DNA from 4 places in the Alkaliphilus crotonatoxidans genome. Region 4 is predicted to be linked to each of the others. Evidence: riboswitches for the same ligand, from Rfam matches in the RefSeq annotation. Region 4 holds a riboswitch; each other region holds the start of a gene.
The links. A riboswitch is a leader RNA that binds a small molecule or an ion and turns the genes downstream of it on or off. The one in region 4 is predicted to bind cyclic di-GMP.

Region 1 (5,365 bases), on a different contig from region 4:
AGTAGCTGGGCAAAAAAGCAACAGAGAGAGTTTCTCTGCTCCCTAAACAGGGGAAAATTATGTTAGAAAACAACATTTTGATACATTTAGGATTTGAGGATAAAGCGGAAGCTCATAAAAAGGAAGAACCTGTTGCAGACATTGACCGCAAACAGGCTCATGGCGGAAGCGGTGGGATTCGAACCCACGTGCCCTTGCGGACAACCGCATTTCGAGTGCGGCTCGTTATGACCACTTCGATACGCTTCCATAGTTTCTTAAAAAAATATAACATAAAACCAATAGCAAAATTGGCCTATATATAAAATACAGCTTTATGCTTAATTTGTCAATTCCTCTGTCTATTATTTTATGTCATGTTACTCATAATTGCCAAAAAGCGTTGGTTGAAGGGGAAAAACTTCAACCAACGCTTTTTAGCGGTCATATTTATTTTTGAGCTTGATAAACTCAATCAGAAAAATAAACTCCTTTTCCGAGTATTGCTGTGTTAGGCTCAAGATATGCTTTTGATGTGAATTTGTTACTGACTCCAGTAGCTGACCCTTCCCCTCATCCTCTGCAAAAAGTAAATAATCGGTGCTGACATTAAAGATGGTAGAAAACTTATATAATGTTTCGATACTGATTCCTCTCTGACCCCGTTCGATTAAGCCCATGTATGATGCCGACAGATTCAAAATTTCGGCCATCTGTTCAATTGTTAATTCATGTTGAGTCCGAATTAGCCGTATTTTTTTTCCGATAGCCTTGTAATCTACGCTCATATTATCACCTCATTATAACTTTAATATGATTAGCAATTAGTATTCCACACACTGACAGAATTATGTAACAGTTCTAAAAGAATTGACAAGATATGCCAACCTTGTATAAAATATAAGAAAAGATGACGACTTACTACAAAATATGATACTGATTTAAAAATAAGTATTTAATCTGATCAAAATTACGATTAAAAGTTAATTGCGACAAAGACAAATTTGTTAAATATAAGCCCGGCTTACCAGTTACATTATCTGAAGGATACAGCAAATAAGATGGCTATAGAAGGGGTGTATAGGATGCAGTGGAATATACATGATTTAGCATTGACAGACCATATCGGGAACCCAATGGACCATAAATTGTCTTTAGAGATTTTTGCCCATTCAATTGATGTAGCCATTATATCTGCTCAAATAGCTGGTGAAATAGAGCTGCCCGATCAACAGAAGCACGAATTGTTTGAAAGTGCCTTATATCATGATATTGGCAAAAGCAGAATACCACCCTCTATCCTCTATAAAAAAGGAAGGCTTACAGTAGAGGAATGGAGAACTATGAAACAGCATTGCCTTTATTCAGAGGCTTTATACTTAAAAATGCAGCTGAAAATAAAGGACAAAAATGTAAAAATCGCTAAAGCCCTGCGTTACCACCATGAGAACTGGGATGGCACAGGATATCCGGAGGGATTAAAGGGAAATGAAATTCCTCTATATAGCAGAATTATCCGTATTGCAGACATATTTGATGCTATTACGCAGCCCAGAGTATACAGGCCCTATAAAATTAAAAATACAATGTCAGTATTAGAGCGGATGAAGCGAAAGGAAATAGACCCCTTTATTTATGAAAGAAGCAAAAAAATATTAGAACAAGCTTTAAATGAAAGATTTCTTGCTAATCAAGCCAATTGGAAGGACTAGGTTAAAAAAAGGAGGAGTATTGAGAAAAAAGATAACAAAATTGTTAATAAAAAAACATAAAAAGTATCTTAATATATAATTTTATGGTATAATTTGTCTTATATTAGCAAATTGTCTGTCATATGTATTTTGATAGATTAGGCCATGGTATCATATCTTATACCATAATTAAATAAGTTTAATTTCTTAATTTTACTATAGGGAGGGTGGTGCTTAGCAATGGAAATAGAAGAGTTAGGGAAATTGCTCAATCGATTAGAGCCGCTGGAGCTGATTTTAAAACAAAATCTGATGAAACATAAAAATTTTGATACTGATTATACAAAGGATAAAATAGAAGGCTATGGCAATAAAGCATCATTCTTAGAAACTCAGCACAAAATTTTAGATGATATTATTTTGAATGCTTTTTCAAACGATTCTAATGACTTGGATGAGAATAAGGTACTCATTACGAAGCAACCCAGATTCACCCATGTTCCATTCCATCAACATGACTACTTAGAAATTATTTATGTTTTTCAGGGAGCGTGTCGCCTATATATAGAAGACCAGACCAATGAAATTCAACTAACCCAAGGGCAGCTTTGCTTTATTAATCCTGAAACAACCCATGCCTTAGGGATCCTTGGAGCCGGCGATATTGTCTTAAATATAGCAATCACGTCTTCCTTTCAGGATACAGTGTATACGGCTATGGTTTATTCTAACGATCATGCTGATCAGAGCTTTATAAATGAATGGTTTTATCAAAAGCATTTTCAAAAATATATGGTGATGAATGTAGCATCCAAGAAGTCCCAGCATACCCTTGAGGTAATTCTGATGGAATATTATGGGGGTGATTTGTTAAAGGATGATAAAATTAAATGCCTATTTATAATCTTTTTTTCAGAGCTGGAAAAGCTCCACCAAGATAGTCTTCAAGAGAGTGAAGTAGGTATTATTAGTGAAAGAATGAATGATATACTGGAATATATTTGGAAAAATATCAAGACTGTGAAGCTGGCAGATGTTGCAAAGGAGTTTGGATATCATCCAGCCTATGTAAGTCAAATGATTTATGAAAAGACCAATCGGAGCTTTGGTGAATGGGTAGTCGATACACGCTTAAAAATTGCCTGTGGTATGTTGGTTTTTAGGAAAATTGCAATACATAAGGTGGCAGCAGAGGTAGGATATAAGAACCCCGATCAATTTAATAAAGTATTTAAAGAGAAATATGGAATTTCTCCTGAAATATACAGAAAAACCAAGGGAATGAGTAATGGTGATTTAACTCGTTATGTTGAAGAAGCAATTATATATAAAGATAGGGCCAATATTATTGGGCAGCCTTAATCAGAAAAATGTTTTTATAAATTAATAATGTGGTATAATGAAATCAGTAAAATAATTAAACGAAAAAAGAACTTCTCACCGACAATAGCAAACCAACGGAAACGTTGGGACGCAAAGCTAAAGGGCCTACTCGAAAGAAAGGCAGCCTAGCCACCGAAGGATTAGTTTTTGTTGTTTTTGATCTATAGCTTTTCACCGACAATGGCAAACCAATGGAAACGTTGGGACGCAAAGCCATAGGGCCCACTCGAAAGAAGGGCAGCCTGGCTACCGAAGGGAGAGTTATCTATGAAAAAGACTTTAATCATTATGACTGTCGTCTTCTTTATATTTGCTAATATTTTTACATATGGTGCAGAAGCCCAAATTATTAGTACTGAAAACATCAATAGGGGGATTGTATCTGTTTTTTATGGACAAGCCCATCACAAAGAAATGCGGGTTTTAATTGAAAAGGACGGACAACGCTTCAGTTATCGTCTTGATGGTGAAAAAAAAGAGCGGTTTCCTTTACAGATGGGAAACGGAGCATATATTGTAAGATTAATGGAAAATACCGAAGGCAATAAATATAGGGAGATATTAAAGCAGGAAATTAAAGTAAACCTGGCAGATGATAAGATAATCTATCTAAACTCTATTCAGGAAATAAAATGGGATTCATCTTCAAAGGCAGTACAAAAAGCTTCGGAATTAACTGAAAACTTAACTGCTGATATAGATAAGGTGAGGGCAATCTATGAATATATCATTCATGAAATTGAGTATGATTATAAAAAGGCTGCTAATACTTCGTCCCATTATTTGCCTGATATTGATCATATCTTCGATACCAAGCTAGGGATATGCTATGATTATGCGTCATTATTTGCAGCCATGTTAAGAAGCCAGGGAATACCGACTCAGCTGGTCAAGGGGTATGCTTCCAATATTAATGAATATCATGCCTGGAATGAGGTTTATATCGAAGCCCTGGGGGGCTGGGTCATAATCGATACAACACAGGACGCACAATTAATAAAAAGTAATTTGAGGCCTGACATGATAAAAAGCCCTTCTGACTTTAACAGGACAAGCCATATATAGAATCGTTATTGTTCCACCCAACCGGGTGGAGTTTTTATTATTAAATTCCAGTTATATCTGGGTGATTCCGTTGTCATCAGTCATAAGATCAACCGATATTGCCTCCTTATTATGCCTTGCTTTATGGCAATTTCAACTCAGGGGAAACACAAGTTTTAACTGTAACAGGGTACTGGCACCACGTAAATTGGGGTGGGTTTTAATAATGATTGATTAATAGCTAATATGTAAAGGTATAAATGAACTATATAAACTGCAATAGAAAAAGCTTATCTTCGGTCGTCATATTGCTCGATATGGATTCTCCTCGTTCTTACTAGATGAAAATTTTCTCAGAATAACCCAAGCTTTAACTGACTAGGTACTTGCAATATGTAGGTTTGCTTTTCTTTTATATATAAATTTTTTTACATAAAAAGGGTTTTTTAAGATCATAACGAATAAATTAATTACAACTGAATTTTTCAGAAATTTCCAAAAACCATAAAAAGGCAATTTACGCCATTATTTTAAAACCAAAATGGTTTTGAGTGAGAATGAATTTAAGGAGGTTTTTATGATGTACAAAAAACTATTCATACCTGGTCCAGTCAATGTAACCCCCGATGTACTTGAAAAAATGGCCACACCCATGATTGGTCACCGTACCAAAGATGCCTCTGTTCTGCAAAGAAGTATCTCAGACAAAATGAGAAGACTGATGTATACTGAAAATGAAATATTGCTTTCCACTTCCTCAGGCAGCGGCTTGATGGAAGGAGCCATTCGTTCCTGTACTAGGCGAAGGGCTGCGGTTTTTTCTGTAGGGGCCTTTGGGGATCGCTGGTTTAAAATGGCCAAGGCTAATGGGGTGCCGGCTGATTTATTCTCCGCTGAGCTGGGAAAGGCAACAACGGCTGAAATGGTTGAATCTGCCCTCTCTACCGGTAAATATGATTTAATCACCATTACCCATAATGAAACCTCAACAGGAGTGATGAATCCTGTTGAGGAAATTGCAGCGGTTGTTAAAAAATATCCCGATGTAATATTCTGTTTAGACACCGTCAGCTCATTGGGGGGAACCAAATTACCCGTTGATGAGCTGGGGGTTGATATTTGCATCACCTCCTCACAAAAATGCCTGGGACTCCCCCCGGGAATTGCCATCTGCTCCATCTCCCAAAAAGCCCTGGAAGCTGCAAAGCAGGTTGAAAACAGAGGATTATATTTTGACCTGCTGGAACTTTACAACTACATTCAGAAAG
Region 2 (5,365 bases), 810 kb from region 4:
CCTTCTACCTCTGCATCAAATTCCTTCATCATATCCTTCATCCCCTTGGCAGTTCCCCCGGCCTTCATAAAATCATCTATAATAATTACCCGAGCGCCTGGCTTGATGGCCCGGCGTGAAAGGGACATCCGCTGAATTTTCCCACTTGATCCTGAAATATAATTAATACTCACCGTTGAACCTTCCGTCACCTTGCTGTCTCTTCTTAATATCACCAAAGGCCGATTCATGGCCCGGGCTACCATTAGGGCCAGGGGTATTCCCTTGGTCTCTACGGTGACGATATAATCAACATGTTTATAATCAAATTGACTGGCAAATATTTCACCGATATGATGAATCAGATGGGGAGAATAGATCACATCAGTCATGTATAAAAAGCCCCCGGGAAGTATCCGATCGCCCTGGCTTAGCTTTTCAGCAATCATTTCTAATATTTCTTTGTTTTGCTTCTTGTTGGTTTGGGGAATAAACTTCACACCCCCGGCGGCTCCAGAAAGGGTTTCAATTTTTCCCAGCTCCATTTTTTCCATTGTTTGCTTCACAATGACAATATCTTCGCTAATGGTAGACTTGGCTGAATTGAATTTTTCTGTAAAATAATTCAGTGTAAATACTTTATTAGGTTGATCACTTAAGATTTTTACCATGGCTGCTATTCGCTCATTCCTCTTTAGCTTGCTCATAACCATCCTCCAAAGTCATTTTATTATAGGGAATTGCCCCATTCCTGAAAAAAATATAAATATGAACATTCGGTAAAAAATTAACCATAACCTACGTTCTTACCTTAACATTTCCGTTGATTTTTTCCTTAACATTAGAATTTATACTTCTATTTATCATTTTATTGCTTTTCTTCAGGATTTTCAAGCTAAACCAATTACTACACCGATTAAAATCAAGCCATATAAGGAATTACTGCTACGTCTCTGTTTGCTTTGCATGAATGATCAACCTATGACTGGCAGTATAGAGGGGTGTACAGGTTATTAGGGTAAGCACCCGGTCTTGGTTGTTTCGATTCAATACAGAAACATCCTCGGGCAGTACAACCTTTTTCTCGTAGACTTCATACTCGTAAATGCCATTAATCGTTTCAATAAGAATCATGTCTCCGGGTTCCAGCTCATCCAATCGATTAAATAAGCGTCCAAAGGTATGGCTCCTATGGCCTGCCAAAGCCGTGTTGCCAATTTCGCCAATGGTGGTAGTTCCTTCAATTTGAGCTGCCCCCATTTTTAAATTTCGATTTGTTGCACCAGCCAGAATCGGTAGATTTAATTCTATCTTTTGAATTAGTATCCTTCCTATTGTATCAAGTGCCGACACCTCGATGGGCTTTTCCTCTTCCTGTTGGTCAGGCGGGTTTGTCGGACTTACCAGTCCCTGATCCTGCTCCATTTCATCATTAAAAATGGTTTCTAACTCATAATATGCTTCCATGGCAGCTGCTTCTAAAGTGATGTGTTCCTCAAAATCCTCCAGCAGTTTTTGCTGGCTATACCACCAATACCCCCTTTCCAACAGGGGATAAGCAGCTATGATGAGTCCCATGACAATGATTAAGGTTGACAGTTTTTTCATGGCGGCATCCTTCCTTTGGAAAAAGGGCTGGAACATAATTATCCCAGCCCTTAATTAAATTTGAATATCTTTTTATTTAATTATTTTCTTCTGAGCCTAATACCCAATGCACTGATTAAAGTTCCCAGTCCATAAAACAGATAGGGAGATCTTTCACCGGTTTTGGGCAACGCTACGGGGCCCAAGGGAATTTCTTCGTCAAGAATAATCATTTCGGGCTCTTCTTCAACTTCCTCTACTTCTTCTACCTCTATTATATCTTCTACTATTTCCACCTCTGGTACACCCTGGGGAATAGGTTCTTCTTCTATTATTTCTTCTACCTCTTCAACGGTTTCAGGTTTTGGGTTAGACCTCCTAATTGGGGTGTTGGATCTATCTCTGTTCCTATCTCTATCCCTGTCTCTATCCCGACCTGGATTGTTATTATCTGGTTCCTCTGGATCTTCTGGATCTTCTGGATCCTCTGGATCTTCAGGGTCTTCAGGATCTTCGGGATCTTCTGGATCCTCTGGATCTTCTGGATCCTCTGGGTCTTCTGGATCTTCGGGGTCTTCAGGATCTTCTGGATCTTCAGGGTCTTCGGGGTCTTCAGGATCTTCTGGGTCTTCTGGATCTTCGGGGTCTTCAGGATCTTCTGGATCTTCAGGGTCTTCGGGGTCTTCAGGATCTTCTGGATCTTCTGGGTCTTCTGGATCTTCAGGGTCTTCAGGATCTTCAGGGTCTTCAGGGTCTTCAGGATCTTCGGGGTCTTCAGGATCTTCAGGGTCTTCTGGATCCTCTGGGTCTTCTGGATCTTCTGGGTCTTCTGGATCTTCGGGATCTTCTGGGTCTTCTGGATCTTCGGGATCTTCAGGATCTTCTGGATCTTCAGGATCTTCGGGATCTTCAGGGTCTTCGGGATCTTCTGGGTCTTCTGGATCCTCAGGGTCTTCTGGATCTTCTGGGTCTTCTGGATCTTCGGGGTCTTCCGGATCTTCAGGATCCTCGGGGTCTTCGGGATCTTCTGGATCCTCGGGATCTTCTGGATCTTCTGGATCTTCAGGGTCTTCTGGATCCTCTGGGTCTTCTGGATCCTCTGGGTCTTCTGGATCCTCGGGATCTTCCGGGTCTTCTGGTTGAACCCTGGTATTATAAACATAAACGCTACCTTCCAGGGCTCCAATTGTTAATAAAATTCTTCCATCGGCGGGTGATATTTCATATATCGGTATATATTCTTCGGGTATATTAATTTCGGTTATCAAGTACTCACCCAGGGGCAGGTTTTCTATTTCCAATGAACGGCCAGCACTGACCGTATGTATTTCATTATAGCCCTGTGGCCCTGAAATATGGACGGTAAAGTCAGTCTGGTCTTCTTCTACAATTGTATTATCATGATCATAAACAACCTTATTGACTGTTATTTTTCCGGTTGGCGGCGTATATTCATAATAAAGCTTGGTCATGGCAGAAAGGGCGATTCCAGCTTCCATCCCTGTAATGCCTATTAAAGTCTGAGACTGCTTCACGCCTCCCACCGGCAGTAGAATCAAAGCGTCATAGACTTTTTGATGTCCTTTCACTTCTACTTGAAAATCGATGTCCGCTTGAAATTCCTCAGCGGGAATCGTTATTTTTACTGTTTTTATACCTTTATCAGTGTTGACGGTTTCCTCTGCTCCTGGATAAACCCCCTGCAAATCAATACTGTACTGATGATTTAACTCAATATAGCTGCCGTCGTAATTGGTTTGATCCGCCCCATAGCTAAAGGTAATTTCCACATCTTCCTCTGCATTTGGGCCAATGGCTACGTTTGTGATTCCCACATCGGCAGGGTGATCAGCGGCCGGTATACCGGGCAGTGACTTTAAATACTCATATACCCGCTTTACATTACGATTTAATAATTGAAAATAGGTAGGGCTATAATTGTTGGTCTGATTCCATATTGCATATTGTGTTGCAGTAATTGCCTGGGCCTGGGTTAAGCTGTTTACATTTCCTACAGCCTTCTTTAAATCATTCAGGCTGATATTGGGGTATGAGCCATGGGCTATGGCCCTTAGCTTGTTGGCTTTAGCTTCATTGATGCCAATGGACTCGGCATCTTCAAGCTTGATCAGCCGATAGTCAACATCCTGTCGTGCCCTGACGGTTTCGTCTGCACAGTAGACATAAATGGTTGACCCTACATACTTGCCATTACTATACTGTCTTACATGGAAAAGATAGGTGTTTGAATCTGAGCCCCTGGTACCCGTTCCATCCCAGCGGTAATATTGGCTATTTCCATAGGCTATGCTGGGCATAAACATCAAGGCCACCAGTAGGGCAATAATCAGGCTAAAGCTCCTTCTCCTGATTTTTTTTCTTACCATTCCTTCACTTCCTCCCTTTTTAATATAGTTTTATTGAAGCAAAATTGCTTTTCTAGTAACTTGTGTCCTTTAAAAGGCGAGATAAGAGCTGTGGCAAATTTGGACAGGGATAATCTATTAGCTTAAATGAGGCAGGGTACTAGGTACCAATTGAATCATTAAAACATAAATTAATTATTAAGTATGTCGCTTTATATTTTATTAGGTCTGGTATGACTAACATTCCATCAAAAACAAAAAACTGCCGCACGATTTTGCGGCAGCAGGACAATCATCGTATTGATTCATACCTTAGATTCCTAACTTTGCGTCCCAGCCTTTCGAACTGGTTTGCCCTTTACGTTTGTGCCTTAAATATTTTATTAGCTCCGTAAACTTTATAGTACAAAAATGATATAAAAAAACTGCCACAATTTAAACTGTGGCAGTCGGACGATCATCGTATATGCATACCTTAGATTCCTGACTTTGCGTCCCAATCTTTCGACTGGTTTGCCTTTTTCACCAAACATATGAAAATTATTACAAGGAAATATATTCCTATATTTTCTTATTTTAGATGGTGTAAAGAAAAAAATCAAGTATTTTTTATAAAAAAGTATATTATCTTATTCATCAGGTAAAATATCGAAGTTTTTTAGTGATTACACAATTTTTTTATGTTATGATACAATATAGCATCACATATTATTTAACTGTGTATCATGAATTTCCTGTGAAGCATCATAGAATATGCTTTTTTTGGGCAAAAATATTATTACAGCAATAATTTTTTAGATAGAGGAGTGAAGATTTTGATTTCTTTTGATCTAAACCACCAAATACAACGTATTCATTTAATTGGTATCGGTGGAATCAGTATGAGTGCAATAGCAGAAATCCTGCTTAAGCATGGCTATCATGTTTCCGGCTCAGATATTAAGGAATCTAACATAATTGAAAAGCTAAGAAGTCATGGGGCGCAGATTTTTTTAAGCCATCAGTGTGAAAATGTCAGGGACGCTGATTTAGTTGTCTATACAGCTGCCGTTAAGGCAGATAATTGTGAACGCCAGGAGGCAGAAAGGCTGGGTATTCCTCAGATTGATCGAGCCCACATGCTTGGGCTCATTATGAAGATGTATGACCGTGCCATTGCAGTTGCTGGAAGTCACGGAAAGACCACTACCACATCTTTATTATCCCTTGTGATGGAATATGCCAAGCTGGACCCTACCATCATGGTTGGTGGAGAATTGGACGAAATTGGCGGGAATATCAAAATTGGTGAAAGTCAGCATTTTATTACGGAAGCCTGCGAATATGTTGAGAGCTTTCTAAAATTCAACCCCTTTATTGGAATTATTTTGAATATTGACGAGGATCATCTGGATTTTTATAAGGATATTCACCATATTAAAGGAGCCTTTCAT
Region 3 (5,365 bases), 110 kb from region 4:
ATTTTGGCACAAAGGATGCCAGGGAGGTGGAGGCCATGGCTGATGCAGGAAATCCTAAAGCAGCCCTCGTTTTAGAAGCCCTTATATATCAAGTGGCTAAGGAAATCGGAGCCATGGCGACAGTTTTATTAGGTGAAGTGGATCGAATCGTTTTAACCGGGGGGATTGCCTATTCCAAGCGGGTTGTTGAAGGAATTACCAGGCGGGTTCAATTTATTGCCCCTGTCGAGGTGATTCCAGGGGAAGAGGAGCTGGAGTCCCTTGCTTTCGGAGCCTTAAGGGTAATGAAGGGCGAGGAAAAAGCATTAACCTATCAATAAGATGAATTCAAAAGGAGGGAAAGAAATGGCCAAGGTGAAGATATTAGAGGAATACTGTAAAAGCTGTGGGCTATGTACAGATGCCTGTCCGAAGAAAATACTGGAAATAGGGAAAAAAACAAATTCAAAGGGATATTTTACAGTTCACTGTATTGATCAGGATAAATGTATAGGATGCACCCTTTGTGCAACGGTTTGTCCCGATGTTGCCATAGAGGTTTATAAATAGATGGAAAGGAGCGAATAGACAGATGGAAAAGGTACTCTTAAAGGGTAATGAAATCATTGGTGAAGCCGCCATTCGTTCAGGATGTAAATTATTTTTTGGCTATCCCATTACACCATCAACAGAGATAATAGAGTATTTGGCAAAGGAGCTCCCCAAGCATGGGGGAAGTATACTTCAGGCAGAGGATGAAATTGGAGCCATTAATATGTGCTATGGGGCCGCCTGTACCGGTACCCGGGTAATGACAGCCTCTTCAAGCCCAGGAGTCAGCTTAAAGCAAGAAGGGATCTCCTATAGTGCGGCAGTGGGACTGCCCATGGTGATTGTCAATGTAAACCGATGTGGGCCAGGGCTTGGAGGCTTGGGTCCGGCCCAGTCCGATTATTTTCAATCTACCAAGGGAGGTGGTCACGGAGATTATCGCTTAATCGTATTGGCCCCTTCCAATGCCCAGGAGCTTTATGATTTTACTATGGATGCCTTTGACTTGGCCGACCAGCATCGCAACCCGGTATTGCTGCTTACCGACGGGTTTTTAGGGCAAACCATGGAGCCGGTGCTATTAAAGGAAAAGCCAAAAGCAATGGAATATGATCGAAGCTGGGTGGTAGATGGCTGTAAAGGCAGGAAAAAACGTATATTAGCTAGCTACTCCTTGACCAATGAGATCGGAGAAGCCAATAACTTAAAATGGGAAGCAAAATATAAAAATATACAGGAAAAGGAGCAGCGTTGGGAGGAATTCAATACAGACGATGCAGACTACCTATTGGTCAGCTATGGTACAACGGCCAGAATATGTAAAAGTACTGTATTGAATGCCCGAAAAAAGGGGATCAAGCTGGGATTAATTCGGCCCATCACCCTGTGGCCCTATCCTGAAAAGGCCTTTGCCCCCTATAAGGAAAAAATTAAGGGAATTGTTACCGTAGAGCTTAATACAGGCCAGATGATCGAGGATGTTAAACTGGCGGTGGAATGCAAAGTACCAGTACACCTGTATCGCAGGCAAGGAGGCATGCTTCCTACGGAGCATGAAATACTAGACTATGTAGAAGCCACATTTGGCTTGGCTGAGGAGGTGTAATGATGGAAAAAGTATTCAGCAGAACAAAAGGGCTGACCGATGTTCCTTTCTCCTTCTGCCCGGGCTGTACCCATGGAATCATCATGAGGTTAATTGCCGAAGTATTAGAGGAACTGGATATTATTGAAGATACCATTGGGGTTTCCCCTGTTGGTTGTGCAGGTTTTTGTCAGGATTTCTTCAGCTGTGACTTTGTAGGGGCTGCCCATGGTAGGGCCCAGGCTGTGGGGACAGGAATAAAAAGAGCCCTTCCAGAGAAGATGGTCTTTACCTATCAGGGAGACGGTGATATTGCCGCCATTGGAACCCAGCATGCGATCCATGCCGCAGCCAGAGGAGAAAAAATCACCTCGATTATGGTAAATAATGGTATTTATGGTATGACAGGAGGTCAAATGGCCCCCACAACCCTGGAGGGGATGAAGACCACCACAAGCCCCTATGGAAGAAATGCCGTTCATGAAGGGGTGCCTATGGATTTTCCAAAATTAATTGCAAATCTTCAGGGTGCAGTCTATGTGGCCTCTGTTTCAGTGGATTCTCCCAAAAATATCAATCAGGCTAAAAAGGCTATCAAAAAGGCCTTCCAGGTTCAACAGGCCGGATTAGGCTTTGCCATGGTCAGTGTCCTGTCTACCTGCCCTACCAACTGGGGATTGAGCCCTGTTGAAAGCCTAAGATGGCTGCGGGAAAATATGATGCCGATTTATCAGATGGGTGAGCTTAAAGCAACCGAGGAGGTGAATAAACTATGATGGATAAAATAATACTTGCTGGCTTTGGTGGGCAAGGAGTTATGTTTCTGGGAAAGGTCCTGGCCTACGGAGGAATGGGGTCAGATCTTAAACTTTGCTGGATTCCCTCCTATGGCCCGGAAATGAGGGGTGGAACCGCCAACTGTTCAGTAATATTATCTGATGAAGAAATTTACTCTCCGGTTATAGACTATGCTGATTGCGGTATTGTCTTAAATAAGCCGGCCTACGATAAATTTGTGTCACGAATTAAGCCGGGAGGCGTACTGGTAGTAAATTCATCCCTCGTTGAAATTGATCATACAAGGGATGATATAAAAATTATTCAAATTCCTGCCACAGAGTTGGCTAATGAGATTGGGAACAGTAGTATCGCCAACATGGTTTGTCTGGGGGCCCTTTTACCAAACCTGAAGCTGATTGATTTTAAAAAGATAGAAAAGGCAATGAAAAAATTAACCCAGAAGCGACCAGAGCTTTTAGAAATCAATTTGACGGCTATTAATAAAGGCTATTCGTATCAATAGAATATTGAAGCTGTTTAATATTATTAAAAGCCCCGGTAGACTGACGGGGCTTTTTGTCATGTAATCAGGAAAGTTGTCAAAGGGGCTTAAAAATTGTAGTAAAGTTTAGTATTAACTGTTATAATAAAACATATTTATAGTTTAACAACAATGAAGGTCATGATTGAATATAACATTTTTAATATCGATAATAGCAAACTTTTTGAAAGAAAAGGACGCAAAGTCATGGGTCTAAGGGTACAGCTGTATCTATGATTGCCAGATTGCCGAAATATTTTAAGGATTAACCTATATCTTTAATGGGAAAATTAGGCAACTGCATTGGTTGCTTTTTTTATTTACTTTAAGGAAACAATGGGCAAAAGTCTGCCTTTAATAAAATAAAAGCTAGGAGGAGGTATAAAATGAAAAAACAAATTCAGAAAAAAGGCATTCGAAGTTCTTTAAAGACCAAATTAATTACCATGTCGTGTCTTCTTTTGGTAATACCGCTTTTGGCCGCCGGTTTGATCAGCTATGGTATCGCAAAGAGCGAGCTTAACAAAAAAGGGGAAGTAATACTTAAAAACAGTGTCGTACAGGCTATGCAGCTGATCGATGCCAAGGCTGAACAGGTAAAGCTGGGCTTGATAGACCTGGAGACAGCCCAGGAACAGGTAAAAACCTATCTGTTAGGCCCTATGAATTCAGAAGGAAAAAGACCGATTAATCGCAATATTGATTTGGGCCAAAATGGCTACTTTATTATTTATGATGAACATGGCTTGGAGGTAGCCCATCCCACACTGGAGGGAGATAATGTTTGGGAGGCTGAAGATAAAAGTGGAAATGGCTTTAAGCTGGTTCAAGAGCAAATTAAAATTGCCCGGAATGGCGGCGGATACGTGTACTATGCCTGGACCTTACCGGATTCGGAGCAAATAGGAGAAAAAATTTCATATCAGGAGCAGGATCCGCACTGGGGCTGGATTGTATCGGCCGGCTCCTATATGAGTGATTATAACCAGGGCTCCAATGCAATTCTTAAGGCAATATTACTGATCATTGTGGGGGCCATTTTACTGGGAGTCATTGCTATTATTTTATTTGCCAAGCATCTAACTGACCCAATCCATAAAATAAGCAAGGGCTTAGGGGAAGTAGCCCAGGGCAATTTAATCATAGAACCCCTTGTAGTGAAAAATAACGATGAAACAGGAAGACTGGCCGAATCCTTCAACGAAATGCTTGACAATATGAAGAAGCTCATATCTACTGCCAGAGATTCATCCTCTACGGTAATGAAATTTTCTGATTCCCTGGCCACCATTACGGAGGAAACCTCCAGGGCCATTAATGAAGTGTCTTATACCATTCAAGAGGTTGCCCAGGCTGTTGGAGAAGAAGCCAGGGGTACAGAAAATGCCGTAAGTAAAATGGACCAATTATCTGCAAGTATAGAAAATGTCAATAATGCTGCTGTCCATATGAATGATGTAGTAACCGAAACGGGAAGCTACAGTACTAAGGGATTAGAAAAGGTATCTACCTTAATTCATAAGAAGGATGACAGCAATCGTGCGACCGAAGAAATCAACGAGGCAATCCTTAAGGTAAATGACAGTACCGGTAAAATACATGTCATTACAGATACCATCACTCAAATTTCCCAGCAGACAAATTTACTGGCACTCAATGCCTCTATTGAGGCCGCCAGGGCTGGTGAGGCAGGTAAAGGCTTTGCTGTGGTGGCTGAGGAAATCAGGAAGCTGGCAGAGCAGTCTGCCAATGCTGTCAGCGAAATTAACAGTATTATAGAAGAAATCGATCAATATTCCAATTCCTCTGTGAAAACCATGGAATTGGTAAGGGCAGCCTCAAGGGAGCAAAACAATGCAGTGGACGAAACCAGAAATGTCTTTGAAGAAATATCCAATGCGATTGAGGAGCTGATCATGGTGGTTAACGAAATTAATCGTGAAAGTAATACCATGAAGCAAATGAAGGATGATATTGTGGTGATCATGCAAGAGATATCAGCATCAACCCAGCAGACTTCAGCAGCAACGGAAGAGGTTTCGGCCTCATCAGAAGAGCAGCTGGCGGCGGTGGAAGAGGTTTCTCACCATGCGCAGCAGCTGAAATCCTTGTCGATAGAACTGGAGGATGTAATCGAGCAATTCAAGCTTTAGGAAAATTCATTAAGATTTGAAAGGCACGCAGGGTAAATTACCTGTCGTGCCTTTTTTGCATACCTATTACTATTTTTAATCCAATTAATCAGCCATATTACAAAAAGCATCATTGCTAATATCATTCAATTAGCAAAGTTCATTGTTCAAATATACGCTATTAAGTTTTAATTTGGTATATAATACAATTAATGATGAAATTAGGCCTTGGCTAAGAGAAGGAAGTGATCAATATGAAAATCAACAGTTTAGAAAAAAGCATTTTTGATTCCCTCT
Region 4 (5,365 bases):
TTAACCACCTCATCAATTGTTTGAGTTGATTCTGTGGATTGCTCTGCCAGCTTTCTAATTTCCTCTGCTACAACTGCAAAGCCCTTTCCTGCTTCTCCGGCCCTGGCTGCCTCAATGGCAGCATTTAATGCCAACAGGTTAGTTTGCTCTGCAATGGAAGCAATGATATTACTAGCTTCACCTATTTTCTGTGAGCTTTCATTGGTTCTCAAAATGACTCCGTTAATTTCTTCGATGGCATTGCTGCTTTCATCGGTGATTTTTGACAGCTGGGTGATTTCCTCTAACCCTGAGTCGACCGCCAGGGCCACCTGGTTCGACGCTGTATTCATTTCCTCAAGGTAGCTGTGGTCCTTTTCAATGACCTCACTTAGTTTGAAGATGTTATTGGTTCCGGCCTGGGTACCCTGGGCCTGCTCTGAAGCACCCTTGGCAATTTCTTCTACTGTCCTGGATACCTCTTCTGATGAAACAGAGGCCTGCTGCGTAGTGGCTGTTAATTCTTCTGAAACCTGTGCCACCTGTTCAGCCGATAGGTTAATTTCCTTTACAATATCCCGTAAACTGATAATCATATTTTGAAAGGCTCTGGCTAATATCCCTATTTCATCCTTTTTCCTAAGCATGGAAGCCTCTACATCTCTGCTGATATTGAAACTTGATAGTCTCTCTGCCTCTTCTTTTATGTTCACAATAGGCTTGGTCAAGCTGCTGCCAATTATATAGGCAATGATTGAACTGACTGCCAAAACAGCCAGCAACATGATAAATATATTTCTTTGCATGGTGGGTATCGCTTCTAATACCTCCTGCTGATTGGCCGTAATCACTAAAATCCAACTGGTTCCATTGACAGCGGCATAGCCTGCATAAAGATCTCGATTTTCAAAGTGATAGGCGGCTACTCCATTCTTTTCACTAAGCATCCTCTCAATTAGATTGCCCAAGGGTTTTAATTCCTTATTTTTCTGACCTTCCTGAATGGGGTTAAATTGATCGAAGACTTTATCACTTTCAGGGTGTCCGATGACGGTTCCTTCCCCATTAATCATATAGGCATAGCCTGTTTCACCATAGCCCATGCTATTAGTAATATTGCTGATGGCTTCCCCTTCCCGCCTGCCTATTAAGGCGCCTATGACATTACCGCTGTCATCCTGTATGGGTACTGCATAATAACAACTAATTCCTGGGTAGCTTTACTTACGATTAAATCAGATATATTAGACTCTCCATTTAAAGCTTTTTTTACATAATCTCTATCTCCTATGTAAAGGGTGGTCCCATTGTTATAGTAGACTGTTCCGTCAGGATAAACGACCCCCAGGGCCAAAAAATTCGTTTTAGGCAGCTGCCTTTGCAATATTGGCTGTTGAAGCTCCCAATCCATCGTTTGTATATCGCTTCTTCCTGCAATCATTTCCAGGGTTAGAATTTGAGTTTGCATTCTGCTTTCCGTTAGCTTTGCCCCCTCCCTTGCCATCAGTTCAAGGGTTTCTTCTGCCTCAACGGTCAGGGCATCCCCCGCCATAGACATCGAGAAAAAGCCAATGAATAAAGAGCTTGCCAAGATCAAAATAAAAAAGGATAGAACTAATTTTGTTTTAATACTTTTCATTTTTTAAACCCTCTTTCTTTTATGATTTATGATTGCTCAAACCTTGGTGAAGATTAGAGTGAATGTAAAGGAGCCCCTTTCTCTTTAAAACAAAAGGGGCTTGAGCAATCAATGCAACCGGCTGCCATATTTTTAACAAATGAAGGCCCATGGCTTTGCGTCCTAACCTTTCGATTAGTTTGCCCTCTATTGAATTAATCTAAGTACTTGCTACAGGGTTTAACAAATTCGATCGCGCTGAGTATTCATTATATGTCAGCTTTTGCATATTATCCTTTTTTTAATTAGTATATCCTATGCAATGCTATAATGCAACATTATATTATAAATTTTGTGTTTTTTTCGACATGAACTTTTATTTATAAATAGCAATAGAGACATACAAGGTAAGCCCTTATATATCTCTATTATTTAATCTTTTTCACTAAATTTATCTTTAGGTTTAAATTAATTTTTTATAATACTCTAGTAAATAGGCCTCTGCCTCTGCTGACCATAGCCCCTTGTGCTGTTTAACAATTTGAGCCAATTTTTTAAAGAAGGGGTCCGTTTTACCCTTTTCTTCGAAATCTGTGATGGCTGTCAGCTCCATATCCAAATGGGTATAGATTAGCTTTTTGCCCCCAGGGATATTGGGTAAATTCAAGGTGGCGTCGGAAACCGCATTAAGACCACCAATGTGGGTCACCATAACCGCAGGGTTAATTCTCTTTTGCGCCGACATTTCCAGTGATTCCTTCATATCATCGGTATTGCCACCACTGGTTCCAACGATGTGGGTCGATGCATAATGAACATTATAGAAGTTTAATTGGGCTGAAAAATTGGTATCGGTGGGGCCTGCAAAGAAATTCAGACAACCGTCTCGGGCCAGTATTTTATCGCCTTCCTCTATTATCTGCTTAACAGGTGCATAGACAAAAACATCGTTATAGCCCGTTCCACCGGTCAGCTCCATTAGATAGTCTGTAGAATTTTCGACATTCTTTGTATTGACAAAGATCAATTCTACCCCGTTCTTCCTTGCTTCCTCTGCCGTAAAAATGGTCTTAGCCCTTTCTATTCGTTCCTCGTCGATATCGGTTACTACCAATAGACTTGGTTTTTTGTCTCGATGAATAATATAGTCAATGGCTCCCAGACCCATGGGCCCGCAGCCTGCCAGCAATGCCATTTTACCCCCTTCTACAATTTCCATTACATGTTCATATTGACCGGTGATGGTATGATAAGTGGCATGGAAGGCTCCAATAATGCACGACATTGGCTCTGCCAGGGAGGCATCGTAGAAGGCTTCCCCTTCATAGGGCAGCAGGCACCCCAGCTCCATTACCTCCTGGGGAATAATAGTATAGGTGCAGTCTCCGCCAAAATATTGGTAGGAATAGCCTGGTGAGGCCATACTTCCCTTGTAATTGAGGGCAGGTTGAATGGCAAACTTGTCGCCGGGTTTAAATTGATTTTGCCATTTTTCACCTACCTCTACGATTACACCGGCAAATTCATGGCCAACAATAATGGGGTTTTCTGCAACATCTTCGGGTACCCTCTTATGGTTTTTACCTAAAATTGCAGCTTTATAGGTTGACATACAAATGCTGTCGGTAATAACCTTAACCAGTATTTCATCTTCTTTAATGGGAGGAAGCTCAAACTCCTCTAATCTTAAATCCTTCTCACCATATAATCTTACTGCCTTGGTTTTCATATACTTACCACCTCTCTATTATGCTTGTTCGATATAGGTTACAATCTTCTCTAATTCAGCGATCACCTCTGGCCTACCGGCTTCGGTTCCAGCTGTCATGACACTGGCGGCGCTGGCTGCACTGGCCAGGCGAATGGTTTGATCCATTGAATAGTTTTTTTCAATGGATACAGCCAGGGCGGCTACCATGGCATCTCCGGCTCCAACAGTGCTAATAACAGGAACCTTCATACCTTGAACCCTAAAAATCTGTTCAGGGGTCATGAAAACAGCACCCTCTTCCCCCAGTGAAATCATAATTCTCTCAACGCCATATTGAAAGATATCCCTTGCCAGGACAATGGCCTCTTCTGTACTTTCAATTCTCTTGTTATATAGCCTTTCTAATTCGTGTATATTGGGCTTAACTAAATAGGGCCCGGCCTTTAATCCTTCTTTTAACAGGGCTCCGTCGGCATCCAGTATGACCTTCGCTCCCATTTCCCCTGCCCTGTCAGCAAGGGACCGATAAATATCCGACCCCACGTTCCCCGGCACGCTTCCGGAAAGCACCAGGATATCATCCTCTTTTAAATTGTTCAGGGTCATGTCTTCCATTCGCTTTAAGTCCTCTACAGAAATGTCTGGCCCCTGCTCATTGATATCGGTATTGGTACCGACTTGGCGGTCTACTATTTTGATATTGGTTCTAGTCTCGCCTTCAATAAAGAGGAATTGATTCTCTATTGAGAGCTGATCCAATTGGTCTTTAATAAACTGACCTGATCTTCCGGCTAAAATCCCAAGGGCCTTGCTTTTTTCTCCCAGCCCATGAATTCCTTTTGATACATTGATTCCTTTCCCACCGGCATCCAATCGGGCACTGGTTACCCGATTGACTCGGTTAAGGGTAAAATTGCTGATTTCGATGGTCTTATCCACGGCCGGATTTAATGTTAATGTTATAATCATACCTTCACCTCAATTTCTAAAATTGTCTATGATCTCCTACTCTAGGTCAATGGTGAACTTTTCGTGTATGGCCTGGGGGTCCCTTGTGGTTTTAATCGCCTCTACAGTATCATCATCCTCCAGCGTGGCGGCAATATTAGATAATATACTTAGATGCTCCTTGCCGGCCCCTGCTATACCAATTACCAGATAGGCCTTTTCTTCACCAAATGCCACTCCCTCGGGAAACTGCAATACAACCATCCCGGTTTTCTTAATATACTTTCTTGCACTGCCGATTCCGTGGGGAATGGCAACTCCCTTTCCTATATAGGTGCTGATCTGCTGTTCCCTTTCCAGCATGGCCTCGATATAGGGTGCTTCCACATACCCTCCTTCAACCAATAGCTGTCCTGCCATCCGAATGGCTGCCTCTGTATCAACGGTCTTTAGGTCCAACTTAATATTTGATTTTTTTAATATTTCATTGCTTTCTTCTTCTGACACTGCCTTTTCCTGAAAAGCATCTGGGGCTCCTGCCTGTAGTCTGCTGATCAGCTGATCTAATTGAGGGTCATTAAAATAATCCTGTATCGATATATGCTCTGCCCCGGGTGCCTTGTTTTTGGCCCGATCAGTTAAGCTTTTATGGGTGATTACTACTTTTGCATCACCTGAAATTTCATCAATGGAGCAATTAATTACTTCAATTGCTAATCCCTTTTCCTTCAGCTTCTTCTTTAAGCTGGTGGCGGCCATGGCACTGGAGCCCATTCCTGCATCGCAGGCAAATATAATTTGATTCACTGTCAGCTTTCCCTTTTTACCCTTCAGGCCCTTAACCTTTTCCTTGGCCTCCTCTAGCTCATTTTCATCCATCTTATGGCTGGCCCTTTTGATAAAGAAGGCCCCTACCAGGAAGCTCACCGTCGTCGACACAGCTACCCCCGCCAATACCGGGAAGTACCCTCCCCTTGGGGTCATGGCCAGTAGGGCAAAGATGCTTCCGGGTGATGGGGTGGCCACCAGCCCTGCCCCCAGTATGCTGAAGGTCAATACACCACTGGCTCCCCCTGCGATGACTGCCAATATTAATAATGGGTTCATTA

Region 1: linked by a shared signal. The riboswitch ahead of ACYQ1I_RS14745 (transglutaminase-like domain-containing protein) and the one ahead of ACYQ1I_RS03250 (PDC sensor domain-containing protein) in region 4 are both predicted to bind cyclic di-GMP.
Region 2: linked by a shared signal. The riboswitch ahead of ACYQ1I_RS07310 (thioester domain-containing protein) and the one ahead of ACYQ1I_RS03250 (PDC sensor domain-containing protein) in region 4 are both predicted to bind cyclic di-GMP.
Region 3: linked by a shared signal. The riboswitch ahead of ACYQ1I_RS03920 (methyl-accepting chemotaxis protein) and the one ahead of ACYQ1I_RS03250 (PDC sensor domain-containing protein) in region 4 are both predicted to bind cyclic di-GMP.

The regions. Positions count from the first base shown of each region.
Region 1 covers NZ_BAAHXS010000006.1:562,962-568,326, forward strand. The annotation lists tRNA gene ACYQ1I_RS14725 (tRNA-Ser) at 161-249, opposite strand; gene ACYQ1I_RS14730 (helix-turn-helix domain-containing protein) at 417-767, opposite strand; gene ACYQ1I_RS14735 (HD-GYP domain-containing protein) at 1,065-1,691, shown strand; gene ACYQ1I_RS14740 (AraC family transcriptional regulator) at 1,911-3,032, shown strand; cyclic di-GMP riboswitch class I at 3,109-3,190, shown strand; cyclic di-GMP riboswitch class I at 3,226-3,307, shown strand; gene ACYQ1I_RS14745 (transglutaminase-like domain-containing protein) at 3,321-4,118, shown strand; gene ACYQ1I_RS14750 (pyridoxal-phosphate-dependent aminotransferase family protein) at 4,678-5,365, shown strand, end outside.
Region 2 covers NZ_BAAHXS010000004.1:988,378-993,742, reverse strand. The annotation lists gene purR (pur operon repressor) at 1-686, opposite strand, end outside; gene ACYQ1I_RS07315 (class D sortase) at 925-1,587, opposite strand; gene ACYQ1I_RS07310 (thioester domain-containing protein) at 1,668-3,953, opposite strand; cyclic di-GMP riboswitch class I at 4,209-4,298, opposite strand; cyclic di-GMP riboswitch class I at 4,374-4,460, opposite strand; gene murC (UDP-N-acetylmuramate--L-alanine ligase) at 4,748-5,365, shown strand, end outside.
Region 3 covers NZ_BAAHXS010000004.1:289,190-294,554, reverse strand. The annotation lists gene buk (butyrate kinase) at 1-320, shown strand, start outside; gene ACYQ1I_RS03940 (ferredoxin family protein) at 346-549, shown strand; gene vorB (3-methyl-2-oxobutanoate dehydrogenase subunit VorB) at 572-1,636, shown strand; gene ACYQ1I_RS03930 (thiamine pyrophosphate-dependent enzyme) at 1,639-2,391, shown strand; gene ACYQ1I_RS03925 (2-oxoacid:ferredoxin oxidoreductase subunit gamma family protein) at 2,388-2,918, shown strand; cyclic di-GMP riboswitch class I at 3,101-3,189, shown strand; gene ACYQ1I_RS03920 (methyl-accepting chemotaxis protein) at 3,323-5,089, shown strand; gene ACYQ1I_RS03915 (sigma-54 interaction domain-containing protein) at 5,323-5,365, shown strand, end outside.
Region 4 covers NZ_BAAHXS010000004.1:175,992-181,356, forward strand. The annotation lists gene ACYQ1I_RS03245 (methyl-accepting chemotaxis protein) at 1-1,187, opposite strand, end outside; gene ACYQ1I_RS03250 (PDC sensor domain-containing protein) at 1,136-1,618, opposite strand; cyclic di-GMP riboswitch class I at 1,728-1,812, opposite strand; gene ACYQ1I_RS03255 (zinc-binding dehydrogenase) at 2,061-3,326, opposite strand; gene pfkB (1-phosphofructokinase) at 3,345-4,277, opposite strand; gene ACYQ1I_RS03265 (PTS mannitol transporter subunit IICBA) at 4,314-5,365, opposite strand, start outside.